DNA from 4 places in the Ligilactobacillus sp. LYQ135 genome. Region 4 is predicted to be linked to each of the others. Evidence: predicted binding sites of a transcription regulator. Region 4 holds the regulator's gene; each other region holds the start of a gene.
What was found. The regulator NrdR, encoded in region 4, represses ribonucleotide reductase genes. The targets are predictions, from matches to a motif close to ACACNATATATNGTGT.
Positions count from the first base shown of each region.

Region 1: a site for NrdR is predicted at 1,339-1,354, ahead of pnuC (nicotinamide riboside transporter PnuC). Genes of this name have one in related genera too.
Region 2: a site for NrdR is predicted at 1,182-1,197, ahead of ACWCL1_RS07990 (deoxynucleoside kinase). Genes of this name have one in related genera too.
Region 3: a site for NrdR is predicted at 1,525-1,540, ahead of nrdD (anaerobic ribonucleoside-triphosphate reductase). Genes of this name have one in related genera too.

Region 1 covers NZ_JBSJYT010000010.1:45,636-48,854, forward strand. The annotation lists gene ACWCL1_RS07900 (DHH family phosphoesterase) at 1-282, opposite strand, end outside; gene pnuC (nicotinamide riboside transporter PnuC) at 495-1,253, opposite strand; gene ACWCL1_RS07910 (hypothetical protein) at 1,461-1,625, shown strand; gene ACWCL1_RS07915 (DUF1002 domain-containing protein) at 1,675-1,941, shown strand; gene ACWCL1_RS07920 (hypothetical protein) at 2,366-2,803, shown strand; gene ACWCL1_RS07925 (SpaA isopeptide-forming pilin-related protein) at 2,863-3,219, opposite strand, start outside.
Region 2 covers NZ_JBSJYT010000010.1:58,566-61,784, reverse strand. The annotation lists gene ACWCL1_RS08000 (DUF998 domain-containing protein) at 1-841, shown strand, start outside; gene ACWCL1_RS07995 (hypothetical protein) at 931-1,137, shown strand; gene ACWCL1_RS07990 (deoxynucleoside kinase) at 1,332-2,078, shown strand; gene ACWCL1_RS07985 (universal stress protein) at 2,198-2,707, shown strand; gene ACWCL1_RS07980 (hypothetical protein) at 2,753-2,983, opposite strand; gene ACWCL1_RS07975 (hypothetical protein) at 2,991-3,219, opposite strand, start outside.
Region 3 covers NZ_JBSJYT010000001.1:312,942-316,160, forward strand. The annotation lists gene nrdD (anaerobic ribonucleoside-triphosphate reductase) at 1-1,488, opposite strand, end outside; gene ribB (3,4-dihydroxy-2-butanone-4-phosphate synthase) at 2,296-2,940, opposite strand.
Region 4 covers NZ_JBSJYT010000003.1:41,993-45,211, forward strand. The annotation lists gene mutM (DNA-formamidopyrimidine glycosylase) at 1-617, shown strand, start outside; gene coaE (dephospho-CoA kinase) at 617-1,216, shown strand; gene nrdR (transcriptional regulator NrdR) at 1,230-1,694, shown strand; gene ACWCL1_RS03790 (DnaD domain protein) at 1,714-3,051, shown strand; gene dnaI (primosomal protein DnaI) at 3,051-3,219, shown strand, end outside.

The DNA.
Region 1 (3,219 bases), on a different contig from region 4:
CATTCGAATTAAACTATCTTGTCCTCCTCGTTTTAGTCGATATGATAAATCGGAAATATATTCACTTGTTTCTTCTTTCAAATGTTGCAAAGTAACATACCCTACTACAATTGTAATGATTACAAAAATCAAAACAATAATTCCGGTGATCGGACTTACAAAAAACGCTAGACCATCGCTAACCACAGCTAATCCCAATAAAAATAATGCAATCACGCGCATGCGACTATCAAGCATAAATTCAGGAAAATGCCATGTTTTATTTTCTTTTTTCTTTTCCATAATTTCCTCGTTTTTATTATCCTAGTTAATATTTTCTTTTTATTTATAACTGTTGTATATTTTACCACATTATTCGATTAATATTTGCCAAGCAGAAAAAAGCCTCGGAAATCCCGAAGCTTTTTCTGGTTATGAGTTTGTTTGATTGTTTATAGTATACAATTAGTTGCACGATTTGTCATGAATTTTAATAAATCTTTATGATTAATCTTTTATGCTTCTGTTCTGAACCATCCTTTTCGACTAAAGAATGCATACATATCATTTAAGAAGAAAATTGAATAACTAAAGATCAACGCAAAGTTACCAGCACCTTCAAGCATTGTTTGAACCCATAATGCAATTGTGATTACTGAAGATAATGTCCACACAAAGTATTGCTCCCTTTTTCGATTTAATTCTAAAAGCGAACCTGTCACTGACATTGCTAAACTCATACTATCTAAAAATACCCGTGGATCATTTGTTAAACTGAAAATATAGTGCAAAACTGCCCATGAAATTAGAAAAAATGCTCCATATTTAAGCCATTCTGTCCAACTTTCAAATTTTTCAGCCTGAATATCATCATTCCATTTTGGATCCAAAATACAAAAAATATCTAAAAAGACAATGTATCCAATTTGTTCCCAAGCATTCGCATAATTATGAGCAATAAATGCAGTTGTTGCGATACAAAGCGCACTCACTAAGCCTGCCCACCCTTGAATTCCAGATCGATTGGAAATTCCGACAACACATGCAACGGATAAGTTCCCACCAATAAATGCAATTATTGACGTTACTGGATGTACACTAAAAGATTGAATCAATGAAATTACTTGTAAAATAAAGTTAAAAATCAATAATCCATAACTAAATTTTCCCCAACCTTTGCATTGATCAATTAACCATTTAAAGTAACCCTTCCGAAAAACATTTTTTGAATATTCTGGTAAATGCGTTAATACATCTTTATAACGTTCAAACAAAATATGTACCTCTCTTCTAAAAAATTTATTGTAAAAAACAACGCTTTTAATTATACATATATATAGTGATATTTTCAATAGAGAAACACAATATATTGTGATATCATTTTCGTAGCAAATTCAATCTTTCTTTACATTTTTTCATTTAAAAAGTGCTAAAAATCAATTTAATTTCATTTGAAAGGACTTTTTTATAAAAAACACAAATTGATTATTGGAACTACAAGTATTGTCTTAATGTTTGCAATTTGTTTTTCATCAACTTCAAATGCATTTGCAGGTACATCAACTCTAAATCATGCTTACGTTGTTTATGGTACTGGAACTTTAAATGAGGTTCGTTCAAAACTAGATAATATTTTTTGGAGTTGATTCTTCTTTAAAAAAATTAACTGCCACTGCTACTGATTATGATAAATATATCGCAAATGGAAATTCATCAATTACAAATACTATAATGATTAATTCAGTCACAATTGCTCCTGCTGATCCAGGATCAGGAGTTAAGGTCAATATTGAAAATTATGAAGGGGATAATAATATTACCGAAGTAACCACACAGCAATATGCAATGGTTGCTCAAATAGCTGGAGTGACATGTAACTATTGTTGTCCTACCTCAGGCAAATTTGCTTTAGCTGGAGTTTATAAGGCACTTGCTGCTGATGAAGTAAATTTAAATACTTGAAAATACCGCTAGCGCTAATAAAATGCTTAATGCTACTCAAGTTGCAGTTGATGCAAATAAAACAGACCTCTAATAGTCAAAAACAAACCATCATTAATGCTCTTATCAGCTTTCAAAATTCATCAATTGCTGCTGATAAATCATATACACAACAGTTAATAATACCGTTAAAAATGTTAAAGACTCAACTAGAAATTTAATGAACAAGGCGAAAAACTGGATGAATAGCGAAACTGGACAAAATTTCTTATCTCAAATTCAAAATTGGCTTGATCAATTATTTAACTGGATTAGAAATTTATTTAATTAAATTTACGCAAAGAGATTGGGCATTGATTTTAAGCCTTTTTGCTTCCCGTCAAATGACAATCGATATACTTTATAGATGAAGGGTTAGAGCCTTAATATATAGATTGGGAGTGTTATCATGGATTACGCAAAAAGACAACTTAAAGCATTAAGTCGTATTTCTAAAAAAATTATGGATGCAGAAAATCACTTAACTAAAATCGAAGATGGCGTTGATGAAAAGAAACACCGAACAGCTCAACATGAAACCATCAAAGATATCAAATCAATTTTAAAACATGCAGTTAAAGTTGATAAAGATGAAATCAAGATTATGGTTCATGATAATGAAGGACATAAAGATTCGACACAAAATCATTATGTTTATGTTGAAGATGAAGAAAGCGTCATTAATCATTTACGTGAGGAATTCGATGCATTGGATGATAAGTTAGCTCAATTAAAAGGATCTGAAGGTTATGAAGTTAAAGCATTCTTAGCTGAAAAAGATTATCTTGAAAAAGCTAAGGAAATTTTAGTTGAAGCACATAAATTCGATCCTGAAGACGAATAAATAATTTTTTAAACAAAAAAAGATTGCGATTCAAAATCGCAATCTTTTTATTTTACAATTTATTTTCTCTTACGTAATGTAACTGCAACAGTCACACATGCTAAAATTGCAAAACCTGCAAGAATTGTAATTGCAGTTTGTTCTTCACCGGTTTGTGGTAAACCTGAACCGTATCCATTTCCTTGGACCTTACCGTTTCCTTGACCATTGCCATTTCCATGGTTGTTGTTATTGTTTGATCCAGTTACAACTACGTTACCATTATCTTCTTTTGATGATGAAGATGATACTACTGATGATGAGTTCATTTTGCTGCTTGATGAACTTTCAACGTTTGATGATGAGTTCTCTTGACTGCTTGATGAACTTTCAACGTTTGATGATGAGTTCTCTTGACTGCTTGATGAACTTTCAAC
Region 2 (3,219 bases), on a different contig from region 4:
GAAAAATATTACGGTTAGTTATTCAGCGTATACATTTTGGCGCACTTTTCCGGTAATTGTAATTTCATTTGTTTTAATGTTGGCACTTGCCTTAATGGGAATTGCTTGGGGAATGAGTCGCATTTTTACGGGAGTAACATTTGGACATTTAACTACCATGGGCTTATTTTTTGTTTTTGTTACCGCCGTTAATTACTTAATGGTGCGAATTGGTTTGGCAGTTAATTATGGAATGCTAACAACATTAATGATTTTAGTGATTACTAGTGGTGCAGTAATGTCAATGGCATCAAATGGACGTGATTGGTGGCAACATAACTTAAGTTTTTTAGGAACTAAACATGCAAATAATAGCTGGCAATTTAACTTAACGCTAGTATTTTCATCGTTATTGATGGTGGCGTTAATTGATTATATTTTTGTTTCATTACAAGAAGTTGTTAAAAATTCATGGCGTACAACGGTTTTACGGTTAATTTTAACTTTAACTGCGCTTGATATGGGAGCAGTAGGGCTTTTTCCAAATAACGATAATTTCCATATTCTACATGATAAAATTGCAGGTTACTTAGTTTACTTGATTATTATTTTAATTGTAGGAATTCGCTGGTTGCTTCCAGAAGTTGGGAAACGCTTTTTAGCAATTTCGTATGCACTTTGTGTTGGTTTAGTGGTTGTTGATCTGATGTTTAAACCATTTTATTTGATTTCCTTAACGGTATTTGAATTAATTGCGTTTGTGCTTGCTTTTGGCTGGATCTTATTATTATTTGATACGATGATTGGAATGGTCGAAGATGATGGACAGGTCTTTAAAGCGCAAATTGAAACTAAGGAATAATGGTAACGAAAATGAATGAAATATTAACAGGAATCATTAATATTTTGCGAATAATCGCATTTGTGAACCTATTTGGTTGGATGATAATAATGGCAATGATGATGCCTAAACAAGGTGATCACCCGGGAAATGTTGATAAAGATAAGGTACAAAAAACTTTAAATCAAAATAAACAAATTTGGCGGCTAGCTTTATTTGTTGCGATTATTCCAGCGGTTTTAGCAATGCTTTTTCCAATTAGTTTACTTCTTTATATTCCAGGATTAATTATTGGGGTTATTATTAAGCGAAAATAAATAAAATTTTTATAATATTATGGTTAAGTAATTCGCTTTCTTTCGTACTATATATAGTGATTCAGCGGTTTTAAAGCCCCAAAATGTAGCTTTATTTTTTAGTTAAATGAGAGTATGATAGATGATGCTGAGTTAATCAGGCAAAAATAGAGGCTGGACTTTACGGTCTCGGAAGAAAGGATGCATCTATCATTTTGATTACACTTTCAGGAATTATTGGATCAGGTAAGTCAAGCCTTACAGAGATCTTATCAGAAGAATTAGGAACAAAAGCATTTTATGAACCAGTTGAAGATAACCCGGTATTACCGCTTTTTTATAAAGGAAATGAAATTGCGGCTAAGAAACGTGCAGCTGGGGACAAAGAAGCAACTAATCCATATGCTTATTTATTGCAAACATTCTTTTTAAATCGTCGTTTTGCAATGATTAAGCAAGCGATGGAAGAAGATAATAATATTTTAGACCGCTCAATTTATGAAGACGAAATTTTTATGCGAATGAATACTGAAATGGGTAATGCTACGGATGTAGAATATGACATTTATAAAAGTTTGCTCGCTAATATGATGGAAGAATTACCCTATGCTTCACATAAAAAATCTCCGGATCTAATGATTATGATCAATGTATCCTATGAAACAATGCTTAAACGAATTGAAAAACGTGGTCGTGAGTATGAATTAGTTGAAAATGATCCATCTCTTGTGGACTATTATCATCGATTATTGAAACAATATGATATTTGGATGAAGGAATACAATGCCTCACCAATGTTAGTTATTGATGGCGATGAATATGATTTTGTAACTAACATGGAAGATCGCGTAAAAGTATTAGAAATGATCGAAGAAAAATTAGTTGGTTTAGGTAATTTAACGCCTGAAAAATTAGCAGCGTTAAAAGAAAAACATAAAATTATGTTAGATGAAGATAAGTAGTAGAAAACTTGGGTTATGCCAAGTTTTTTTATTATATTGAAATGAGTGGAAGCAGTTACTTGAAAATCATGCATGATAAAGCTATCATTAAAATAGATAGGTGAATAGGAGTGTTGATTATGGCATTAGGCTACAAAAATATTTTAGTTGCTATCGATGGTTCAAAGGGGTCAGAAGTTGCTTTATTTGACGCATTGAATATTGTAAAAAGAAATGATGCTCATCTTGACGTTTTATGGGTATTAGATATGAATTCGCTTGAATATGGAAATGCGGGCATCACCCTTGATGGTGAACGTATTTATAAAGAAGTCCAAGAATGCGAAAAATATATGAATGACTTAAAAGAACATTTAGTCGAAGCTGGACTAAGACAAGATCAAGTTTCTGTCCACTTACGTTTTGGTAATCCAAAAACAGTTATTGTTGAAGATTTTCAACCAGAATACAAGAATGACTTGATTATTGTTGGTGAAACAGGGAAGAATTTGATTAGAAGAATTATGGTAGGATCAGTTGCAACTTACGTTATGCGAACAGCTAGATGTGATGTAATGGTTGCAAGAACTCCTGAAAAAGTTGTTTCAAAAGATATCGAAAATGATATGGATGACATTGAAGAAGAATAATAAAAAGTAGGTAATCAATGTTTTGACATTGGTTGCCTACTTTTTTTATTCTTTATTTTTATTTTGACGTACTTTTCGAATAATAAACTGAATTCCAATTGTTAACAGTGAAGTAAAGGTGCTAAGCAAAACAAAGTCAACAACTAAAAGAACAATTACTCCAAATGTTAGTTGTGGATTCAGTGTAAACTTTTGAATCGTTACTGCTAAAAAACCAGCTAAAAGAATAGCGTTGGCAATAAAAATTAAAAGTAAATTTCGTTTTAAATTTTTCATAGTATCTTTATTCACTTCCAACGATTAAGCGCACTTGTTGTCCCATGTTTTCCCAGAATTTATATGGGTTATCTTTGAAATCATCAGCAAAGGTTTTAAAGCCATCGCGTGGAACTAATTCCCCTAAACGTTCACTCATGGCACCTCGAACCCATAATTTTTCGTCTTCAACATCCCATAAAACTGTCCAGTAAGAATCTTCTAAGGCTTCATCAAATAAATCTTGTGCTCCAGAA
Region 3 (3,219 bases), on a different contig from region 4:
TCCAATATAGCCTAATGAAACGGTAGCACGATCATGATTATAAAATTTGTCAACACTTTCATTGGGTTTAGCTTTCATCCCGAATGCTCCATATTGATATAAAATTGGTGCGTTTTGTGGTTTAGCATCATTGACAATGCGATGAATTCGAAATAACAATGCATCTCTAGCTAATTGCAATCGTTCTTCTAAAATTTCCCAAAACAATTCCTGATCGCCCTTTGATTCAAGGGCAATTCGAGGAAGATTTAAAGTGACAACCCCCATATTTGCTCGACCGTCATTTACTTCTTTTCCGTTTTCATCGACCCATTTAGGTAAGAAAGACCGGCACCCCATCGGAGATTTAAAGTTTCCAGTAATGTCAACAATTGTTTTATAGTTTAAAATATCTGGATACATACGTTTTGAAGCACATTCAATTGCTAATTGTTTAATATCATAATTAGGATCTTCAGGCGCATAATTGATTCCTTTTTTGATTGCTAATAACAATTTAGGGAAAATTGCTGTTCGATGATTCTTACCTAAACCATCAATTCTAACCTGAAGAATGGCCTTTTGAATTTCTCGACAGATCCATGAAGTTCCTAATCCAAAGCCCACCGAAGTAAATGGCGTTTGTCCATTTGTTGTAAACAAAGTATTAATTTCATATTCAAGCGCCTGCATTGAGTCGTAAATGTCTTTAATTGTCCGTTTTTTAGCAAATTTTTCAGCTTGTTCATGTGAATTTATCAATTCCTGAGCCTCAGTAAGATGCTTCTGATAATTTTTTGCTGCATATGGTTCTAATAATGTATCGATATGATCAACCGTGCATCCACCATATTGTTGACTTGATACACTTGCAATCACTTGGGTGATTTGCGCAACGGCCGTTTGAATTGATTTAGGTTCCTCAACTTCAGCATTCCCCATTTTAAATCCGTCACGAAACATTGTTTCAAAATCAATCAAACAGCAATTGCTGTATGCTTCAAGTGGTGAATAATCCAAATCGTGAAAATGAATGTCTCCCTTTAAATGTGCCTTTGCAATATGTTCTGGCATCATTGTAAGTCCTTTAGTTTTTCCAATCGTCCCTGCAATCAAATCTCGCCGAGTACTAAATAATTTACTATCTTTATTGGCATTTTCGTGAACCAAGCGTGCATCTTCGCCAATTAATCGATTTAACCGTTTAATTGGATCGATTTGTTCTTTGAATTCAACTTCCCGCTGATGTTTATAAGCCAAATATTGGTCAACGGCATTTTGATGATTAAATTCAGTTAATACATTTAAGAATATCTTTTCAACTTCAGCCGATAATATTTTTTCTAAATTAGTAATTTTTGATGAAAAGCGTTCTTCAAGCTGTTCTTTGGAATCTTCAAGCCCTAATTTTTCAATCAAAAAATCAATTTTATAAAACTCAAACGGCATTTCATAGCCATCCCTTTTTACACACTTTTTTGGTAATTTAAATTGTTTGATCATTTTCATTCGCTTTCCCTCCTTGACTGAAATTTTACCACATGTATACCACATATTGTATATAAATTTTTTATTAACCCCATATATAGAAGGCGAAATTGACTACCATGACAAGCTGTTCGATCAATTTTTTTGATTTTATTGATCTTTTTGAAAAAAATTAAAAAAAGAGACTATGACAAACGTCAAGTCTCTTGTATATTTTTTATTTATCTATTGTAAACCCTAAGTTATGCTTCTTGCTCAAGATTTCTAATTTCACAAAAAAAAGTCTTTTCAAAGATAGTATAAGAATAATAACATGATTACATAAATAAAAAATAAATATAATAGTATATATACAGAACTCATGAATAACAGATAATAAATCCAATAGCTGCCCAAGCATTAATCCATACCTGTTTCTTTATTACTACTAACAAATACCATTAAAGTATACAAGACAACCAAGAAAATTGCTCCCATAACACAAATCTCTAATCCATTAAGCAAATCAATTAACTACATTAATAGTGTCATTCCAATCATGAGAAAGCTAATTATAATTTAAATTCACAAACAGTATTATGAAGAACATGAGATGTAATAAACGAAATAAATGTGTCCTAGCAATTTTATTGTCCTTTTAATGTCCCCATTTTATTTGAAAGTTTAATGAATTAAAATATGCCAAATCAACTGTTTTAACTACTCTTTGTTGATCAAAGATCGGCTTATAACAGCTAATATGCATTCATATTTAAGTTCAATTCTACAAAGTTTTAGAAAATACCATCTCATTACGATTTAATTTTCTTATTAAAGATTATAAATAAGCTACTCTGCCAATTTCGCAGCATATTCAATATCATGATCATCAAGATATTTTTCAATTTGACCAATTGTAATCATCGGAATTTGATACTTTTCAGCTAATTTATGTAGTGAATCACGTCGTGCCATCTTTCCATCTTCATTTAAGATTTCAATAATAACAGCTACTGGTTCTTCTCCAGCAATGTAAGCCAAATCAACAGCTGCTTCTGTATGTCCATTTCGCTCTCTAATTCCTTTATCTTGTGAAATAAGTGGTTGAATATGTCCTGGATGATTAAATTGATCTGGTCTAGATTGGGGGTCAGCAATCTTTCTTATGGTAGCTGCACGATCATATGCAGATACTCCCGTAGTTACTCCAGTTGATTCAAATGTTGCATCAGTCGTGACCATGAAAGGTGTCTCATTAGGATCTGAACTGTTTTCTACCATTACATTAAATCCTAGTCTTTTAGCTATTTTCGAACTAATTGGCACACACATTAATCCATTAGCAATCTTCAACATTTTATATACAATCTCTGGTGTTATTTGATTGCCAAAAGCAACTAAATCACCCTCATTTTCTCTTGATTCATTATCTGCTAAGATAATAAATTTTCCTTCTTTCAAAAATTGAATAGCACTTTCAACAGTATTTTCCATTTCTTTACAACTCCTCTCTATATTTTAAATTTTAACATACATTTAGCAAAACCAAAGCGCAAATTATATACTTTTAACAAAGCAAACGCTATAAAAGATTCTAAATATATATAAAAAAACAAAAAACACGAACTATAGTTATTAAAAGATCCTATAAAAATTAATCGTTTTTATAGCAATCCATTGTGACTTAAGTTCTAATTATTAAGTATAAAAATAAACTAAAATTGTACAATAAGTATTTGTTTAATAGATTCTCAAAAATGAATATATAATTAA
Region 4 (3,219 bases):
TTTCCCACTTACGTATGGAAGGTAAATACATGATTGAACCTCATGATACGCCAATGGAAAAACATAGTCATGTAATCTTTGAATTAGCAGATGGACGAGACTTACGCTATAATGACACCCGTAAATTTGGACGCATGCAACTTGTTAGGACGGGAGAAGAAAATCAATTATTTGGAATTAAAAAACTTGGAGTAGAACCTTTAAGTAAAGATTTTACAGTTGATTATTTTTATCATAAGTTACAAAAGAAAAAGAAAATGATTAAACCGGCTTTGCTTGATCAAACAGTAGTTACCGGTTTAGGTAATATTTATGTTGATGAAGTTTTATGGATGAGTAAAATTCATCCGCAAACTTTAGCAAGTCATCTAACTAAAAAAGATGTTAAAACTTTACATGATAATATCATTAAAGAATTAAATTTAGCAATTAAGGCTCAAGGAACAACCGTATTTTCATTTAAAAATGCTTATAGTCATGCTGGTCAATTTCAAGATCAATTACATGTTTATCGAAAAACAGGACAACCTTGTGAACGGTGCCAAACTCCAATTGAACGAATTGTAGTTGGCCAAAGAGGTACGCATATTTGTCCAAAGGAGCAAAAAATAAAATAATGACATATGTATTAGGTTTAACCGGAGGAATTGCGTCAGGTAAATCAACAGTAAGTAAAATTTTAAAAGAATTTGGAGCTGTAATTATTGATGGGGATCAAGTTGCGCGGGATCTACAGCAAAAGGACAGTCAAGGATTAAAGGCGATTATAAAAAAATTTGGACAAACATATTTATTGGCAGATGGGCAATTAAATCGGCAGAAGTTAGGAAACTTAGTTTTTAATGATCCGAAAGAATTAAAAAGGCTAAACCAAATTATGTCTCCTTTAATTCATCAAGAAATTTTAAGGCGCTTAAAAGCTGCTAAAAAACAACATGAGAAACTTGTAGTCATTGATATTGCATTATTATTTGAAGGAAAATATGCTCAATACTGTACCAGTACTTTAACAATTGCAACGAGTTTTCAAAATCAATTGAAAAATTTAATGACACGTGATCACTTGACCAAGCAACAAGCGCTTGCAAGAATTGATTCACAAATGAGTACGAATCAAAGAATTAAGCTTTCTGATGAAGTTATTTATAATGATGGTACGGTTGAAGAGCTAAAGCAAAAAATGATAAAATGGTTGTCATCGAAGAATTTGTTGTAAAGAGGTGAGTAGTATGTTATGTCCACAATGTCATAATAATAGTTCACGGGTTGTCGATAGTCGACCTGCTGATAATGGGAATGCAATTCGACGGAGACGTGAATGTGAAAAATGCGGTTATCGCTTTACAACATTTGAACGCATCGAAGTTACACCATTATTAGTAATTAAGAAAAATGGTGCTCGTGAAGAATTTAATCGCGATAAAATTTTACATGGAATTATGCGAGCAGCAGAAAAACGACCAGTGGGAATGGATAAAATTACCAGTATTGTTGATGAAGTTGAACATAAGGTTCGTGCGGTTGGCGGAACTGAAGTATCTAGTCAACTCATTGGAGAATATGTAATGGGCATTCTTGCTGATGTTGATGATGTAGCATATATTCGATTTGCAAGTGTTTATCGTGAATTTAAGGATATGAAGTCATTTGCACAAGAACTAGAAGAACTCATGAAACGCAATGATGAAAGATAATTAAGGAGGAATAGCTTTGATGGGAGTTAAATTATTACCTACTGATTCATTTAAAGTTGTATCCAAAGCAACTCCTGAAGCTTTTCATTTTCAAGCCTTAACACAGTTGTACCAGCCATTTATTGGGTCAACGGGAGTTTCATTATATATGACACTGGCTGCTAAAATTCAGTTAAATGATTTTGATAATTTACCAACATTTACAATTAAACAGTTGCTAATTACATTATCAATTAATTTAAGTCAATTTGAAGAAGCCAAAAAGAAATTAGAAGCAGTTGGATTGATCAAAACATATTGTAAAAATGATCCTGCTAATAAGTTATATTTATATGAACTGATTCCTTGTCTTGATGGAAGAAACTTTTTTGATGATCCCCTTTTAAGTTCAATGTTAATGGAGTATGTAGGGGAGTATGAGTTTACATCATTATTAAGTCAATATGAAGGCAATCGTTGGAATGAAGTTCAGTTTAAGGAAACCACGCATCGATTTAATGAAGTTTTCCAAAATAAAAATACCAATGTAACTAGTGTAAATTTTCAAGTTAAGAAAAGGATTTCCAATGTGTTGAATGCTAATTTGGATTATAAACTCCTTAAGCAATTACTTGAGAAAACGTTTGTTAATGTAAAAGAAGTTTCCTCCAATTTGGCAACTGTAAATACAATTGCAGTAATGTATGGGTTAGATGAATTTCAAATTTTAAGATTACTCGAAGATTCAGTTGATGTAGTTCAAAATACAGTTAACTGGAGAACTTTTAAAAGTCTTGCTGCTAAGCGTTTCGAATTTGAGTTAGTTAATTCTAAATCGACTGGTAAAGAAACTAAGGCAGTTGCTAATCCAAAATTATCTGCAAGTGATCAAGCTTTAGTTGCATCTTGTGAACAATATAGTCCAATGGAATTTTTAAATGCACTTAAAGAAGAACAAGGAAGTTCTATTACTCATGAAGAACGGATTACAATTTCAAGTGCAGTTCAAAATAACCGATTAAATTCAGCGGTAATCAATGTTTTAACGCATTACATGTTAGTAGATCAAGGAATGTCTTCGTTAAATCAAAAATATTTTGAACGAACTGCAAATGATTGGTTAAAAAATCAAATTAAAACGCCTCAACAAGCGATTGAATATGTGCGTCAATGGAAAGAAAAGAAGAAGAAACAATCATTTTCACGAAGTAATAATCGCTATGGTAAACAGACACAGTTTAATGAAAAAATGCCATCGTGGGCAGCTAAATCATCTTCAACTGCAAGTGAAAATACAAGTACACCAAATAAAATCCAAGATATTCAACAATTAATGCAAAAAATTAATGATAAAACTAAGAAAAGAGGTGATCGTTGATGGAAAGCATTAAAGACAGTTTAGGATGTCGCTTTAAAGATCCTAAATTAAGAGCACAATATGATAAGTTATTTGCAGAAGTAATTAAAGATCCAGATGTTGCAAAATTTTTAAAAGAAAATCAAAATAAATTGCCGAGACGCAATATTGAAACTGGATTTAGCAAAT